DNA from 2 places in the Alteromonas sp. 4NS20-0143 genome. Region 1 is predicted to be linked to the other one. Evidence: predicted binding sites of a transcription regulator. Region 1 holds the regulator's gene; the other holds the start of a gene.
What was found. The regulator FNR, encoded in region 1, switches genes on or off when oxygen is low (the NO sensors DNR and NnrR bind a similar motif). The targets are predictions, from matches to a motif close to TTGATCTAGATCAA.

Region 1 (9,064 bases):
AGGTAACCCTTCTTTTACAATACATTTGTTAGGGGCAATGTCGTGTTTTGCTGCATGGGCATTCATTTCATCAAGATGATGATTTTTAACCGCGCTGTGGTACTTCTCCGAATCAAACTCGGGAACCTCTATGGCAATGTTGAGCGGAGTAGCGGGGTAGCTATTGACCAGATTAACATGGCCTTTTAGCAGCCGAGCATATTCATTGGCAATGTCGGTTATTTTGTCATTCAGGGCTGCGTGTTCTTCATCTTCGCTGCCCACGTTTACCGCCGCAATAATTTCACCATTTTCAGGCCAGTCATGGTCTTTTACTAACAACACTGGGCGAGGGCACTTTCTCATGAGATGCCAGTCGGTTGGCGTGAATATAACAGAAGCTAGGTCGTCGTGATTTTTTGTTGCTTTGACGACTAAGTCGATTTGGTTGTTAAGCGCATAATAAATGATGGATTCGTACGCTTTATTGTTCCACTCAACCACTATGTCGATATTGGAAAAACCTTGCTCTTTGAGCTGCTGTGACAGTCGCTTAGATTGGTCTTTAGTGACAGCATCGCGCATAGTATCGCGCTCGTCAGGGCTTAGCATGGTGGTCATATCGTAAGATAGGTCGTACACAACCATTAGCGCAGTAACCGTTGCGCCTGTTTTTTGGGCAACCTCGAGAGCGCGGCTTAACGCAGGTTGGTTGTCACGCTCAGCATCGACTACCGCTAAAATGTGATTACACTCAATCATAACTTCTCCTTCCTATGAAGCTCTTCATTAAGTGTAATAGACAATAGGGAAAACGTGGCTTGTTTTAGATCAAAATTTTAACAAATTTGTCAAAGCCTTCTACCACGTTAACGTGCGCTAACCATTGCAAACAATGCTCGGCCCTTTAAGGGCGGTGACTTTGCCGTCGATAGCATCAAAATCGAGTATGGTGATCAGTTTGCCATCCACTTTAATTAACCCTTCTTTTTGAAAACGACTCAGTAACCGACTGATAGTCTCAATAGTCAGGCCTAAGTAATTCCCAATTTCGTTGCGAGTCATGGTTAGGTGAAACTCTCGGTGAGAGAAACCACGCTCTTCAAAACGCTGAGACAAGTGAGATATAAAATAAAGCAGGCGTTCTTCAGCAGTGCGTTTATTGAGCATCATGATCATATCGTGATCTTGCTTTATTTCAGCGCTCATAAAACTCATGATTTGATGGCGAAGCTTGGGAAACTGAACAGACATTTCATCAAGGGTGTCGTAGGGAAGCTCACATACCATGGCCGTTTCTAGCGCCTGGGTGTAGCTTTGATGTCTACTTTCGCGAAGCGCATCGAAACCCACAATATCACCAGGGAAATGAAAACCGGTTATTTGTTCTTCACCATCTGAATTAGTCACAAATGATTTGAACGATCCGGTTCTTACTGCAAATAATGACGTAAACGTGTCGCCGTTATTAATTAATGTGTCACCTTTGTGCAGCGGCTTTTTGCGTTCGATGATGTCATCGAGAGATTCAATCTCGGTCTTATTCAACGCCACTGGTAAACACAAGTGACTGAAGCTGCAGTTTTGGCAGTGGATAGAGAATCCGCTTCCTTTGCTCATAATTTCTATTCTCTGTAAGTTCACACCCCTAAATGGTACAACATCATTTAGGATAATGCGCTATAAATAAGATAAGCTGCATATAAGGCCATGGCAATGGCGATGCATTGTCGAACAGCACTATGCTTAAACCCCTGAATAATATACTGGCTACTGGTGCTTACAGCAAGCAAGGTTGGCAGTGTACCCAGCCCAAAACACAACATGATACCAGCGCCTTGAACCGCTGAGCCCGCCGCGAGAGACCAGGTTAAGGTGGAGTAAACTAGGCCACACGGCAACCACCCCCAAATAAACCCATAGGGTATGGCACTAAAAGGGGTTTTAAAGGGGAGAAAGCGTTTTGAAACCGGCTGGATATAGCGAAATAAATGTTTGCCCACACTCTCAAGCGCCGTAAGCCCTGTCCACCATTTTCCTAAATAGCATGCCAATAAAAATACCATAACAGCACTTAAAATGGACAACGCATAACTGGCCACGGGCACAAAGTCGGAGGCCATTTTGCCTAAGGCGCCGGTGATTGCACCTGCAAGGGTGTAACTAATAATACGACCAATGTTGTAGGCAAGAGTGAAGGGAAGTGCAGGTTTATCTTTTGGCGTTACCATTCTAAGCGCCGATACAATGCCACCGCACATTCCAACGCAGTGCACGCCGCCGGCTAAGCCAATCAAAAATGCAGAAAAGTAATTAATCTGATCCATACTTATCTTGTTCTTGTTGAAGCTTTTTGCGTTGTTCGGCCAGCTTCTTCTCTTCTGGCGGTAAGTCGTCATCAAACAAAATGCTGTAACCTTGTCGGTCTAAGTCTTCAAATTGATTTGATTTAACAGCCCAAAAAAAGATAACGATCGCAAGAGCAACAATGATAATCGCAATGGGAATTAAGACATAAATAATGCTCATGTTATTTGCTCAATAATCGTGTTGAATTTGTAACCACAATGATACTGCTTAACGACATACCTACAACAGCCACCCAAGGGGAAAGTAAACCCGAAACGGCAAAAGGTAGAATGATAATGTTATACAGCACAGACCAACCAATGTTTTGGCGAATTTTTTTCCGGGTTTGGTGCGCTGTATCGATAAGCGCCGGTACAGACAATAACTGATCGCCCAACAAGATGACATCTGCAGCGGTTTTAGCCACATCAGTGGCGTTACCTACTGCCACTGCAACGTCGGCACTGGCCAATACTGGCGCGTCGTTAATGCCATCGCCCATCATCATCACCTTTTTGCCTTGTGACTGAAGCGTTTGAACCTCCGCGTATTTCTGTTCAGGAGTAAGGCCACCCAAGGCCACGGATACTGGCAGTGAGGCAGTAAGGTCGTCTACGTTTTGCTGCGTGTCTCCACTAAGCACTACCAACAGGTTTGTTAAAGCCAAAGCATCTAGGGTCGATTTGGTATCATCACGCAGCGTATCGCTTACTTCAAATGCTGCAACCAGTTTCCCTTTTGTCGCTAAATATACATTGGCGGCAATGGGAATACTTTCGTTACTTGATGAGTTAACACCGCAAAAGATAGCTGAACCCATTTCAAAGGCAACGCCGTTGACTTCGCCACTTATTCCGCCACCGGGTGTCACGGTAAATTGAGAGACCTTATGCTTAATGTCATCAGAAAATGCGTGTGCGATAGGGTGCTCAGAGCGTGATTCTAGTGCCGAGGCAATTTCCCAGGCCCGCTGACTGTCTACACCCTGCGCATACCAGCTATGTCGAAGGCTAAATTTACCTTGGGTAAGCGTACCTGTTTTGTCTAAGGCGACTGTATCAATTGTGGTAATTTGCTCGAGAGCGTCGGCTCGCTTTAGCAAAATGCCTTGTTTGTTCAATTTGGCCATTGCACAAGTTAAAGCTGAAGGCGTTGCTAAACCTAATGCACACGGGCAGGTAGCAACAAGCACAGAAATGGTGATCCAAAACGCATCTACATTGCCGGTATAGGTCCAATAGGCATAAGTGAGCAATGCAATGAGTAACACCGATACCACAAAGTAGCGAGAGAACTCATCAGCAAGCTGTGCCGCCTTTGGCTTGCTGGCCATGGCGCTTGCCTGCAAACGCATTATTTGATTAACCAGCGCATTCTTAAGGGTATTTGTTACGACAACGGTTAATGAACCGTCTTTGCATATCGTGCCGCCATACACTGTGCTTTTCTCATGTTTCATCACGGGGTTAAATTCCCCGGTCAGCATGGACTCATCCACCGACGCATTGCCATCAGTAACATAGCCATCGATAGGAATAGTTTCCCCAGGCTTTATTAGCACCACATCATCTTTAGACAGTTGCTTGGCTAAGCATTCGATCACGCTTCCGTCGGCTTCTAATTTGGATGCAGAAACGGGTATGTACTGCATCATATTTGCTGAAATCTGCGCCGCACGATGCCTGCTTCTATGTTCTAAAAACCGGCTTAACAGCAGCAAAAAGATAAACATACAAATAGATTCGAAGTACACCTCTCCCTGTTCTAGCAGGGTTGAACGAATACCTGCTATATAGGTGCCAAAAATAGCGATGGTAACGGGCACGTCCATATTGACAGTTTTGGCGCTTATTGCTTTTAATGCGCCCAAGTAAAATGTGCTTCCGGAATACAAGACCACTGGCGTGGTAAGTGTAAGCGCCACCCAATAAAAGTATTGGCGGGTTTCTAATTCGATAGCGCCAAACCAATCAAAATATAGGCCTGTCATCAGCATCATAACCTGCATGGTCATAATACCGGCTAACCCAAGCTTTTTAATAAAGACTTTTTCTTCGCGCTTGTAACTGGCCTCGTGCTCATCAGGGTGAAAAGGGGAGCCGGAATAGCCGATGCGCTTTAACGTGGATAGAATTTGGCTTAATTTAATGACTGAGGCAGACCAAGTTACTAAGGCACGGCGTTCCTGTACGTTTACCGCGACTTGCTTAATACCGTCTACTTTGGATAGCTGCTTTTCAATTAACCAACCGCAAGCAGCACAGGTGATACCCTCAAGAGTTAACTGTATTTGTTTATGCTTGCCTTCGTCGTAAACGAATTCATCTTGAAGCGTTGGATCATCAAACACTTTTAACCTGTCTAAGGTGTCGAGAATGCTATCGTCAGACTTTTGCGCAGGTTCGGTTCTAAACTGATAATAGTCTTCTAGGCCATTGCTTACAATGGCCTCAGCAACCGCTAAGCAGCCAGGGCAGCACATTTGTCTGGTTTGGCCTAAAATGACGGTTTCAAAACGTTTGTCGTCATCATTGGGTAAACCACAGTGATAACAGGTAGCTTCGCTCATTACGGGTTAAACTTTATAACATTAGTAGTAGGCAATATGAGTGTATTTTGGATTTTCCATGCTTCGTCCACGGGTGTCAGCGAAACCTGCCATTTACCGTCTAAATTCGCTTCTATAAATCCACGATAAATACCGTTGGCGTCACGGCTAAGTAGGGTGCTTACATCTTTATCTTCTAAGGTCACGTGGTAAAAGTTCAGCTTAAGCGCATTGCCCTCTGCTGGAATACCTGAGTGAAATTCTAATGCAATGCTGCCATCTTTAATGGTGAGATCGGAGGTCATGTTAAGTTTGCGTGCAACGGCCTCTTTGTCTAGTCGTGCGTTGATTGCTTTACCTTCCTTGTAGTAATCGTCTACCACCAAACTATCTTCTGTTGAAATGGCAAGCTTAAGCAGCACGCCACCCATGATTGCGGTGATCACTGGCACGGCAATAAGAAACCACGGCCAAAATTGTTTATACCAAGGTGTATTCATTAATCGTTGATCTCATCGTTGTTTCGCTAACTGCATATTCATGTTCACTCTTCGCTAGCTTAAGGCTTCGAGACTTTCAAAAACCGCGCAAAAATAATCATGAATATACATTTAGTGTTTACATTTGATAGCGACTGGTTAAGTAAAACCAATGGCTAAGTGATGGTATTTTCTCATAAAAAAAGCCCCGCAGTAACGGGGCCTTTTGCGATATTTAGCTTTTCAATGATTAATCATTTGAAAGGCTATATACGTAAGCTGCAACAACGTGAATCTTATCTTTACCCAACGTCTTTTCAAAAGCAGGCATTACACCGTTTCTGCCGTAGGTAAGGGTTTCTGTCACCGCTCGGTGGCTGCCGCCATAAAGCCAAATGTTGTCAGTAAGGTTCGGAGCGCCAAGCATTTGATTGCCCTTACCGTCCATACCGTGACATGCAGCACAAGCCGCGAAGCGGGTTTTACCTGCTTTCGCTAACTGTGGGTCTACATCGCGACCGCTAAGACTAAGTACGTAGTTAACCACTTCGTTAATACCGTCTTCGCCCATTGCGTCAAGCCATGCAGGCATTGCTGCGCGACGACCGTTGATTAGCGTTTCCACAATTTTATCGCCCGAACCGCCGTACAACCAATCGTCATCCGTTAGGTTAGGGAAGCCGCCGTTCTGACCACGCGCATCAGAACCGTGGCACTGTGAACAGTTTTGTAAGAACAAGCGTTGTCCAACTTTGTTGGCTTCCGCGTCATTCGCTAACTCTTCAACAGGCACTTGTGCATAAGCTTCAAAGATTGGGTCAAACTTGTCTGCCGCATAATCTAGCTCGCGGTCATACTCAACCAGTTTACCTTGCTCTTTCGCATCTATACGCGCTTGCATAGACTCTTCTAGAGACTGAACGTTCTGGTTAGAACTTTTCCATCCTAGAAGACCTTCGTATGCACCTAAGCCCGGGTATAGTGCAAGATATATAAAGCCCCAAACGATGGTCATGTAGAACATAATTGTCCACCAACGAGGAAGCTGGTTGTTCAGCTCCTCAATCCCATCGAATTCGTGCCCCATTGACTCTCCTTCTGGTACACCTGTCTGGTTAGAAAGGCACCAGCGCAGAAGGAAGTAGCAACCAATGATTAACCCTAGGGTTATCACTGAAATCCAAATTGTCCAAAACATACTCATGAGTTCAAGACTCCTGCTAATCTTCTTTTGATTTTTCTTTTTCTTCGTCTGCAAACGGAAGGTTTGCGGCTTCATCAAACTTTTGTTTGTTGCGACTACTGAAAGCCCACCAAACTATGCCAATAAAGCTAACAAAGACGATGATAGTAAAAATGCTGCCTATAATTCCCTGATCCATATTATTTCAAATGTGTGCCAAGAGATTGTAGATAAGCAATAAGGGCCTGCATTTCTGATTTACCCTGTACTGCCGCTTTTGCACCCGCGATATCTTCATCTGTGTAAGGAACACCAAAGCCGCGGAATACTTCCATTTTCTCTGCCGTCAACTCGCCTTCTAGCGTGTTTTCTGCAAGCCAAGGGAAACCTGGCATATTAGATTCTGGAACAACATTGCGAGGATTAAGCAGGTGAACACGATGCCACTCGTCACTGTAACGACCGCCAACACGCGCTAGGTCAGGACCTGTACGTTTTGAGCCCCAAAGGAAAGGGTGCTCCCATACAGACTCACCAGCAACACTGTAGTGACCGTAACGCTCAGTTTCAGCACGAAACGGGCGAATCATTTGGCTGTGACACCCTACGCAACCTTCGCGTATATAGATGTCACGACCTTCAAGTTCAAGTGCAGTGTATGGACGTAGTCCTTTAACGGGTTCCATTGTTTGCTGTTGAAACATCAACGGCGTTATCTGAACCATGGCACCAAAGCTGATAGCAACCAGAATTAGTACGGTTAAAAGACCAACGTTCTTTTCAATTAACTCATGTGGATTTTTCATTATTCGACTCCTTTACTACGCCGGCTGTGTCGCTGGGTCTACAGCGATACTGCCTTTAGGGGCACGAACGGTTTTCCATGTGTTATAAGCCATGACAAGCATGCCTGTAACCACGAAACAACCACCAATGAAACGCACTACATAAAACGGCTTCGATGCTTCTAAAGACTCAACAAAACTGTACGTCAGTGTGCCGTCTGCATTAACTGCACGCCACATAAGACCTTGTAGTACGCCCGACATCCACATTGCTACGATGTAAAGTACAACGCCAATTGTGGCAAACCAGAAGTGAACATTAACAAGACGCGTGCTGTACATTGCCGGCTGGTTAAACAGTATTGGGATCAAGTGGTAAATAGAGCCAATTGACACCATAGCAACCCAACCTAGCGCACCCGAGTGAACGTGTCCGATTGTCCAGTCTGTGTAATGCGATAGTGCGTTTACTGTTTTGATTGCCATCATAGGGCCTTCAAAGGTAGACATACCATAGAAAGACAATGAAACAATAAGGAAGCGCAATACTGGGTCGGTGCGTAGCTTATGCCATGCGCCTGATAAGGTCATTATGCCGTTAATCATTCCGCCCCAAGAGGGCACGAATAATATAATCGACATCACCATACCCAATGACTGCGTCCAATCTGGAAGGGCAGTGTAATGAAGGTGGTGAGGACCAGCCCAAATGTAAAGTGAAATCAGCGCCCAAAAGTGAACGATTGATAATCTGTATGAGTAAACCGGGCGTCCAGCTTGTTTAGGCACGAAGTAATACATCATTCCTAAGAAACCGGCGGTAAGGAAGAAGCCTACAGCGTTGTGTCCGTACCACCACTGCATCATGGCGTCCACTGCACCCGCGTACAATGAGTATGATTTAGTGAAAGACACAGGAATTGCCATGCTGTTACCAATGTGCAAAACAGCAACGGTAAGCATGAATGCGCCTAGGAACCAGTTTGCTACATAAATGTGCGAAACCTTACGAATCACCAACGTACCGAAGAAGTTGATAATGTACGCAATCCAGACGAGGGCAATTAAAATATCGATTGGCCATTCTAGCTCAGCGTATTCTTTTGAACTGCTAAGCCCCATGGGTAACGTGATAACAGCAAGTACGATGACTGCTTGCCAGCCCCAGAAAGTAAATGCAGCGAGCTTGTCACTGAACAATCTTACCTGGCTGGTACGTTGAACGATATAGTACGACGTCGCAAACAATGCGCAGCCGCCAAAGGCAAAGATAACGGCGTTAGTGTGCAAAGGACGCAAACGCGAAAATGTTAGCCACGGCGTGTCAAAGTTGAGCATAGGTGCAAACAATTGCGCTGCAATGAATACCCCCAGTCCCATACCAATGATACCCCAGACTATGGTCATGATGGTAAATTGCCTAACTACTTTATAATTGTAATCAGGTTGTGCTTGGCTTGTCTCACTCATTTTAATGAATCTTCCACTTCAAATGAACTATGGTCTCCAACTGCCGAATAGTGCGGTTGAAACGCGTATCAGCTAATAATAACGCTTCACACCGAGCCCGGAAAGAGTAATAATTATTGTCTCCAAGCCAGTTGGTCCGCGGATAATAAGGTTTTTGATAACAAAAAGATACCACAAACTGGCCTTGCTTGATCTCTATCAATAAAGAAATACATAAAATTTAAGAAATGAAAAAAAGCGATAACAATAAAAGATCAAAGTTTTTACAAAC
Region 2 (9,064 bases), on a different contig from region 1:
TATGCCTATTTAATCAATACAACAGAAGGTCGTCAGGCAATCACAGATTCAGTGTACATTCGCCGTGAAGCGTTACTTAATAAGGTAACCTATACCACGACAATGAACGCTGCCTTTGCGACTATCAGAGCAAAATCTGCAGACGATAGAAACAAAGTAGCCTCTGTTCAAGAACTACACGCTCGAATCAATCACTAATGACATGAGCTAGGATACGAGGTATCCTAGCTTTATTACATTTGTGTGAATATATAAAAGTGCGCCCTTAGGGCGCATTTTTCAGTTTAAATATTACGTTAGTCGAGACTGTATTTATGAGTCAGTACCCAATGACCGCGCATGGCGCCCAAATGCTGCGCGATGAGCTAAACGAACTTAAAACCAAGACACGTCCTCGTATTATCGCGGACATCGCAGATGCGCGTGAACACGGCGATTTGAAAGAAAACGCTGAATATCATGCTGCTCGAGAGCAACAGAGTTTTTGCGAAGGGCGTATTCAAGACATTGAAGGTAAGCTGTCGAACGCGCAAATTATCGACGTTACTAAAATGGAAAATACGGGCAAAGTTATTTTTGGTACCACTGTAACTATCCTTAATGTAGACAGCGAAGAAGAAACGACATATCGCATTGTTGGCGACGATGAAGCTGATATCAAAAATAACCTTATCTCAGTAAATTCACCAATTGCTCGCGGGCTAATTGGTAAAGAGTTAGATGATACAGTAACCATTCAAACGCCTGCTGGCAGTGTTGAAGTTGAAATTATCGAAGTAGAATATATTTAGCGCCAGCTTAGCGTTGTCCATATAATACAAAATAATGTAAAACGCCGAGCTGAAGCTCGGCGTTTTTGTTTTTGCCAGTCACTTCTTATTCCATGCTTATGTAGGGAGCTTTATGAAAGATATAGAAACGCTAGACAGCAAAGTGGTATACCAGAACAAATGGCTCACATTAAGAGAAGATAAAATTCTACGCTCCAGTGGTAAAGAGGGCATTTACGGGGTGGTAGAAAAGCCTGACTTTGCGATTATTATTCCCATTGATAAGGGTGATGTTTACTTGGTGGAACAGTATCGATACTCCATTGGTAAAAGACAAATAGAATTTCCTCAAGGAGCATGGGAAGACAACCCCGATGCATCACCGCTTTCACTTGCTGCTGGCGAGTTAAAAGAAGAAACAGGCCTTAGAGCAGGCAAAATGGAATATGTCGGTTTTCAATACCTTGCCTATGGTTTCTGCAATCAAGGCTACCACATCTTTGTCGCCTCTGAGTTGAGTCAGGGAGAGCAAGAGCTCGACTGCGAGGAAGAAGATCTTAAGGTACTCAAAATGCCTGTTGAAGAGTTTAAAAACAAAATCATAGCGGGCGAAATTCAAGACGCCTCTAGCTGTAATGCATTCGGCTTGGCTACATTAAAAGGCTTTATTTAATACCATTTATGGGTATCAGGTCAGTGGGGAACACGCTTACGGGTTGTTTCTCGTAGGTACAGTATTCTCGTAGATACAGTAGTGAGGTAAAAAGTAAATAAAATCCTCCGGTTACTCTTGGTAACAAATTCAGTATTGCTTTTTATTAACTATTTTTAATAATATGGCTGAAAGCGAATTATTAAGCGAGTCAATCATGAACGGCGAAGGCATATTTACCATCACACAATGGAATGAAGAGGTAATAAAAGAGAAGTGCGAACAGGTGAAAACTGTGCACGCCAGCGTTGTTCAAGCCTACGAAGGTGATATGAAGGGAGAAGGTCACGTTGAGTTCATCATGAGCTACAAAAGTGGTATTAGTGCATGTTTTGTTGGCTTTGAAGAGTTTATCGGTGTGATTGACGGGCGACGAGGCACCGTTACGTTTAAACACGATGGTTCGTTTGAAGACGGCGTTGCGCGTAGTGCGTTCACCGTTGTAGCGGGGACTGCGACTGGAGAGCTTTCCGGCGTGAATCTTACTGGGCAGTTCACTTCCGCTGAGTCTGGTAAAGCGAACTATTCATTTACAGAGTGAAGCACTTACTGCCCTTACTGAGTAACGCATTTATTGATGAGACACTTCCTGAAAAGGGTCTTTCTTGAGCACTGCGTTTACCGTGCTACTCAAGGATAAATAAAGCCATAGCGCTTACATAATACATCTGCGTGAAAAACATCGCTTATGGCGCACAACTTCCTACGACCGGCAAACCCATACAGTCTGCGTAAGCGAAGCAGACTGCAACCTCAACCGTAGTCTCTCTATTTTTCTCTCTATTTTCTCTGCTTTTTTATTACGCATAAAAAAACGGCGCCCACACAGCGCCGTTTAAAACAGGGAAACACACAATATTTAAAGACTAGTTCTCTAAAAGATTCGAACCAATTTCAATCGTTCGTGGTTTCTTCGCATCAGGAATGACTCGCTCCATATCGATATGTAAAAGGCCATTTTCCATATCAGCAGCCAACACTTTTACATGGTCACCTAATTGGAATTTTCGTTCAAAGTTGCGTTCAGAAATACCTTTGTGAAGATACTTTCGCTCGCTGTTTTCATTACTGTCGGCTTTTTTGTTGCCGGTAATGGTGAGCGTGTTTTCCTCAACTTGAATAGACACATCGTCTTTACTAAAACCAGCGATGGCCATAGTAACGCGGTACTTGTCGTCGCTTAGCAACTCAATGTTGTAAGGCGGGTAAGTACTTTGCTTTTCAGAGCGCGCTGCGGCGTCTACAAGTGATGCAAGGTGGTCTGAACCAATGAATGAACGGTATAGTGGAGATAGATCGATATTACGCATAGTCATATCCTTAAAATAAAGCAATATGTTAAAAAATGATGCCCCGACATGCGGCGGCAGTATTGTCGACCTGACCTTTCAGCGCCGACATAACAGATATGGGATTAGCCAAATGCTTTTCAAGAAAAAAATAACATTTTTTCAAAAATATTTTTAGATTTTGAAAGTCTCATACTTTTCTCTGGCGGTTTTTAATTCAAGTGACTATATTCTGATTAAATAATTTTAATAAGTGTGCTTCCTATCAGCACCACTGTCCTTCGTGGCTCTGATGCTCTAAAAATTCTTTGAATGCAGTAAAGGTGATGCCATGAAGTTAACTCCTTATATTCAAAATGCTTTACTTGCAGCCAGTGTCTTCACTTTAGTTGGCTGTGGGGGCGATAGTGAAGAAGAACTGCCCATAGTAGAAAGTTCACTCTCTACGCAACTCATGACAACATTAGATGAGCAAGTAGATGGTGGTGCAGCAGGTCTTATATTGCCCCAGTCATCAGACTTCTCAAATATTCCTTCCGATCCGAACAATACTTTGACTCAAGAAAAAGTGCAGCTGGGAATGATGCTTTTTCATGAAACTGCAATTGCCACTGAGGGGGTGCACGGCGAACTGGCGAATACATGGTCATGTGCCAGCTGTCACCATGTAGGTGCTGGTTTTAAATCTGGAATTGTTCAGGGTATTGGAGAAGGCGGTCTTGGGTTTGGAATTGCGGGTGAAATGCGTGTATTGGCAGAGGGCTTTGACAAGTCAAGCGAAGACCCCAGTTTCATCCCCGACGTTCAACCGCTTGCGTCGCCGAGTATACTCAACACCGCTTTTCAAGAGGTGATGCTTTGGAATGGTCAGTTCGGTGACCAAGATGGTGGACTAGTTAACTCAGATTTGCCCGTTGATGTTTTGGCAACGGCAGGTACGCCTAAATCTGAAAATACGCGTGGCCTTGCCGGTTTAGAGATTCAAGCGATTGCGGGTACGAAAGTACATCGGTTAAATACGTTTGACAACTCTTTCGTTCAGCAAAATATAGAGTATCAACTTTTGTACGAGGCTGCATTCCCTGAAAACGGTGATGATATTCTCGAAAATATGGGGAAAGCAATTGCTGCATACGAGAGAACCGTACTAGCAAACCAAGCGCCTTTTCAGCGCTGGTTGCATGGGGACGACGCTGCGCTAACTGACCATGAGAAAAGAGGCGGTTTGCTATTTTTTGGTAAAGCCGGTTGTTCAAATTGTCACACCGGGCCCGCATTGAGTTCAAAAGTAGGCGCAATTAGTCAAGAAGTATTTATGGCAATCGGATTTGCTGATCTTGATACGTCAGACCCAAATATAACCGGAGCGGTAACAGAGAACGATGCAAAGGGAAGAGGGGGGTTTACTGGGCGCGCAGAAGATAATTATAAGTTCAAAGTACCGCAGCTTTATAATTTGAAAGATTCAAATGTATTCGGTCACGGAGGAAGTTTCACTAGCGTTAGACAGGTTGTATTGTACAAAAACGCCGGTGTCTCTCAAAAAAGGCTGGCGGATGACTTACTTGATGAGCGCTTTGTGCCATTGAACCTCAATGAAGACGAGATTGATGCTTTAGTCGCATTTTTGGAAGAAGGGCTCTATGACCCTAACCTTGAAAGATATACACCTGACGCCTTACCTTCCGGCTCTTGCTTTCCAGTTGCAGATGCTCAGTCAGTTGTCGATCTGAACTGCTAATTTTACAAGCGCAAAAGCACAAAAAAACGGCGCCTAGAGGCGCCGTTAAAAACAGGGAAACTCACACAGATTTGAGGTTGCTATTGAGAGCGTTCTTTCTCTAGCAGTCGCGACCCTATTTCAATGGTGCGTGGTTTCTTCGCATCTGGAATGACTCGCTCCATATCGATATGTAGAAGGCCATTTTCCATATCAGCAGCCAACACTTTTACATGGTCACCTAATTGGAATTTTCGTTCAAAGTTGCGTTCAGAGATACCCTTGTGAAGATACTTTCGCTCGTTCTTTTCATTACTGTCGGCTTTTTTATTGCCGGTAATGGTAAGCGTGTTTTCCTCAACTTGAATAGACACATCGTCTTTACTAAAACCAGCAATGGCCATAGTAACGCGGTACTTGTCGTCGCTTAGCAATTCAATGTTGTAAGGCGGGTAAGTATTTTGCTTTTCAGAGCGCGCAGCGGCGTCTACAAGTGATGCAAGGTGGTCTGAACCAATGAATGAACGGTATAGTGGAGATAGATCGATATTACGCATAGTCATATCCTTAAAATAAAGCAATATGTTAAAAAATGATGCCCCGACATGCGGCGGCAGTATTGTCGACCCGACCTTTCAGCGCCGACATATCAGATATGGGATTAGCCAAATGCTTTTCAAGAAAAAAGGTGAATTTATTTTAAAGAAATATTGAAAAAATTTCTAAGTTACTGATTTTAAATTGTTTAATTTTAATTTTTTTGCTGGTCTTTTGCTGAGTGGTGTTGTGTACGCTACTAGCGAGCTTTTATACGGGCTTTTATACGAGCTTTTATACGGGCTTTATACGAGCTTTTAAACGAGCTTTTATACGAGCTTTTAAACGAGCTTTTATACGAGCTTTTATACGAGCTCTTACATGTGCTCTCATACACGCACTCTCATATACGCGCTCTGCCAACACCTTCATTCACGCTTCATTCCCACATACTTTGATGTTCACTTGGAGAGTTCGTGAAGTACATCAATCGCCGAGTGTTTGAATAAATTTGTTTATCAAAATGAAAGGTTTGTGACACATCTTATAAAACATTTAGCAAACCATTAACCAACGTCGTTGATTATAAATGCTACAATTCCAACACACTCACCGTTTAACCTTTATACGAATAAATTCATGAAAAAAGAAGTTGTTGTTTTAAATTGTGGCAGTTCTTCCGTTAAATTCGCCATAATTGATGCTAATACTGGCGAAGCTGGTTTATCCGGTTTAGCAGAAAGCTTAGGTAATGCCGATGCAAGTATCACTTACAAATTAAATGGCGATAAAACGTCGTTCTCATTAAGTGCCAACGCAGGTCATACCGAGGCGCTCAATGCTATTTCAACAATCATTGAAGATACAGGGGTTAAACCTGTTGCGGTAGGTCACCGCGTGGTACATGGCGGTGAAAAATTTAAGCAGGCTGCATTGGTTAACGAAGAGGTATTAGCGGCAGTTAAAGACTACGCCAGTATGGCGCCCCTTCATAACCTAGCCAATGCAAAAGGTGTAGTGACGGCGCAAAAAGCCTACCCTCACTTACCTCATGTATGCGTATTCGACACCTCGTTTTTTCAAACCATGCCGCAGAAAGCGTTCATCTACGCGCTCCCAATGAACCTTTATAGAGACTATGGAATACGCCGATATGGTTTTCACGGCACCAGCCATAAGTTTATTCTCGACAGCACGGCATCGCTTCTGAATAAGCCGGTTGAAGAGACAAGTGTTATCAGCGCTCACTTAGGAAACGGTTGCAGCGTAGCAGCAATTGAAAAAGGCCAAGCCGTTGATACAAGCATGGGCTTTATTCCTCTAGAGGGTTTAGTGATGGGCACCCGATGTGGTGATTTAGATCCTAGCCTTCCTGGTACGCTTCAGAAAAAATTAGGTAAATCCGCAGATGAAATTAGCGATTTATTAAATAAGCAGTCTGGATTGTTAGGCATCTCGGAGCTTAGTAACGATTGTAGAACGTTGGAAGAAGAAGCAGAAAAGGGCCATGAAGGGGCAAAACTTGCTATCGAAATATTCTGCTATCGTTTAGCGAAATATATTGCGGGTTACCTTATTGCAGTGCCTTCCTTAGATGCCATTGTGTTCACTGGCGGTATTGGTGAAAATTCGTCACTTATTCGAGAAACCACTATGGGTTATTTCGCGCACATGGGCGTTACCATTGACCAACAAAAGAATCTCGACGCACGGTTTGGCAAGGGAGGCGAGATAACCGCTTCCTCATCACAAAAGACCGTTTTCGTTGTACCCACGAATGAAGAGTGGGTGATTGCCGCTGAAGCGGCTACGTTCGCTTAACAGTGCCTTAAAAAGCAGGAGAAATTATGTCTCGTAAGATTATGCTGATCCCAGTTGGTTCAAGCGTTGGGCTTACAACGGTTAGCATGGGCCTTGTTCGCGCCATTGAAGAGCAGGGCATTAAGCTCAACTTTTTTAAACCTGTGGCACAGCCTCGCCGCGGTGATAAAGGCGAAGAGCGTTCAACGGCTATTATCGCCCATCACGCCAGCGTAACGCCAATTACCCCATTTACGCTCGACTATGTCGAGCGAATGATCAGCAACGACAATACTGATGAATTGTTAGAAGACATTATTGAGCGCTTTGAAAATAACTGCGAGCAAGATGCCGTCACGGTTATTGAAGGGTTGGTAACGACCAGGCACCACCCCTATGCTGAGCGATTAAACTTAGAAATCAGTCGTGCACTAGATGCTGATATTGTGTTTGTGGCGGTTCCCGGTAACGACGATACCGTTGATATTAACCACAGACTAGAAATTGTAGTGGATACCTACGGCGGGCATAAAAGTCAGAAGGTAGTAGGGTGTATTTTTAACAAAGTTAATGCACCGTTTGACGAGCATGGACGTTTGCGCGCAGATATAGGTGTTGTAGATAAGCCAGAGCACGATGAAGCTCGCTCAACTGCGCTGAAAAATTTGCCCATTTTCAAAAAAGGGTTAAGCCTACTTGGAAACGTTGATTGGAGCGCCGAGCTAGTGTCTCCCCGCGCTATCGACGTTGCTAAGCACCTTAACGCCACCCCTCTTAATGAGGGCGACATGGCCAAGCGCCGACTCAGTAGCGTGACGTTTTGTGGACGAGAAATTCACAACATGACTCATGCGCTAAAGCCGGGGGCATTATTGGTGCTGTCTGGCGATAGAAGCGATGTTTTTGTGTCGTGCTGCCTTGCTGCATTAAATGGTACAAAGCTGGGCGCGCTGTTACTGACCGGCGGCTATGAGCCCGATGAGAACATAGCGGCTTTATGTAGCCAAGCCATGGAAACGGGGTTGCCGGTAATGTTAGTTAATACTAATACATGGCAAACCGCCCAGAACTTGCACGCGTTTAATCAAGAAGTGCCGGTAGACGACAGTCAGCGTATTGAAAAAGTGATGGTGCATACCGCTGAAAGTTTAGATGCAGAATGGGTAACGTCACTTACCGATAAAGTATCTAGACAGCGTAAGCTGTCACCATCGGCATTTAGGTATTATCTCACCAACCGTGCCAGACAGGTTAATAAGCGAATAGTGCTGCCAGAAGGTAATGAGCCTCGTACCGTTGTTGCGGCCTCAATTTGTGCGAGCCGAGGTTTGGCAAGACCCGTATTATTGGGAGATGAGACCGAAATTCGACGTATTGCAGAGCAACAGGGCGTGGTGTTAAGTGATGGCGTTGAGATTTTATCGCCTGAGCAAGTTCGCGGCGAATACATAGAAGGCCTTGTGGCACTTCGCGGGCACAAAGGCGTTACTGACGTGGTGGCCAACGAATTACTTCAAGACAACGTGACCCTAGGCACTATGATGCTTCAGCAAGACCATGTTGACGGGCTTGTTTCAGGGGCTGTTAATACTACCGCCAATACTATTCGTCCTGCGCTGCAGTTAATTAAAACGGCGGAAAATGCCTCTTTAGTGTCGTCAGTATTTTTTATGCTACTGCCTGATCAGGTATTGGTTTACGGTGATTGCGCTATTAACCCAGACCCCAACGCACAACAGCTGGCAGATATAGCAATTCAGTCTGCAACATCAGCGCAAATGTTTGGCATTGAGCCGAGAGTGGCCATGATTAGCTATAGTACCGGCACGTCTGGCGCAGGAAGCGATGTAGAAAAAGTGCGTGAAGCAACTGCGATTGCCCAATCGATGAGACCAGACCTTCTTATCGATGGCCCACTTCAGTACGACGCGGCGGCCATTGAAAGCGTTGGTAAAAGCAAAGCGCCAAATAGCCCGGTAGCAGGAAAAGCAAATGTGTTTGTGTTCCCCGATTTAAACACGGGAAATACCACGTATAAAGCGGTGCAGCGTAGTTTTGATTTAGTCTGTATTGGCCCAATGCTGCAAGGCATGCGTAAGCCGGTGAACGACCTAAGTCGCGGTGCGTTAGTTGATGACATTGTATTTACCATTGCACTAACGGCTATTCAGGCGGAAGGCAACAGCTAATATAATGCTCAAATACCAGCCCAGAGCATATGTGTAGATAACAAGCT

Region 2: AC27HD_RS12135 (acetate kinase) is a predicted target of FNR. The motif match lies at 5,505-5,518, and genes of this name have one in related genera.

Annotation. Positions count from the first base shown of each region.
Region 1 is NZ_BAAJLR010000001.1:501,067-510,130, forward strand. Features, by position in the region: gene uspE (universal stress protein UspE) at 1-741, opposite strand, end outside; gene fnr (fumarate/nitrate reduction transcriptional regulator Fnr) at 859-1,599, opposite strand; gene AC27HD_RS02145 (sulfite exporter TauE/SafE family protein) at 1,647-2,306, opposite strand; gene ccoS (cbb3-type cytochrome oxidase assembly protein CcoS) at 2,293-2,508, opposite strand; gene AC27HD_RS02155 (heavy metal translocating P-type ATPase) at 2,510-4,897, opposite strand; gene AC27HD_RS02160 (FixH family protein) at 4,897-5,376, opposite strand; gene ccoP (cytochrome-c oxidase, cbb3-type subunit III) at 5,606-6,559, opposite strand; gene AC27HD_RS02170 (cbb3-type cytochrome oxidase subunit 3) at 6,576-6,737, opposite strand; gene ccoO (cytochrome-c oxidase, cbb3-type subunit II) at 6,739-7,344, opposite strand; gene ccoN (cytochrome-c oxidase, cbb3-type subunit I) at 7,360-8,793, opposite strand; gene AC27HD_RS02185 (hypothetical protein) at 9,021-9,064, shown strand, end outside.
Region 2 is NZ_BAAJLR010000005.1:119,109-128,172, forward strand. Features, by position in the region: gene carB (carbamoyl-phosphate synthase large subunit) at 1-198, shown strand, start outside; gene greA (transcription elongation factor GreA) at 315-791, shown strand; gene AC27HD_RS12110 (NUDIX domain-containing protein) at 904-1,443, shown strand; gene AC27HD_RS12115 (DUF3224 domain-containing protein) at 1,607-2,023, shown strand; gene AC27HD_RS12120 (Hsp20 family protein) at 2,349-2,792, opposite strand; gene AC27HD_RS12125 (cytochrome-c peroxidase) at 3,103-4,512, shown strand; gene AC27HD_RS12130 (Hsp20 family protein) at 4,593-5,048, opposite strand; gene AC27HD_RS12135 (acetate kinase) at 5,668-6,849, shown strand; gene pta (phosphate acetyltransferase) at 6,876-9,017, shown strand.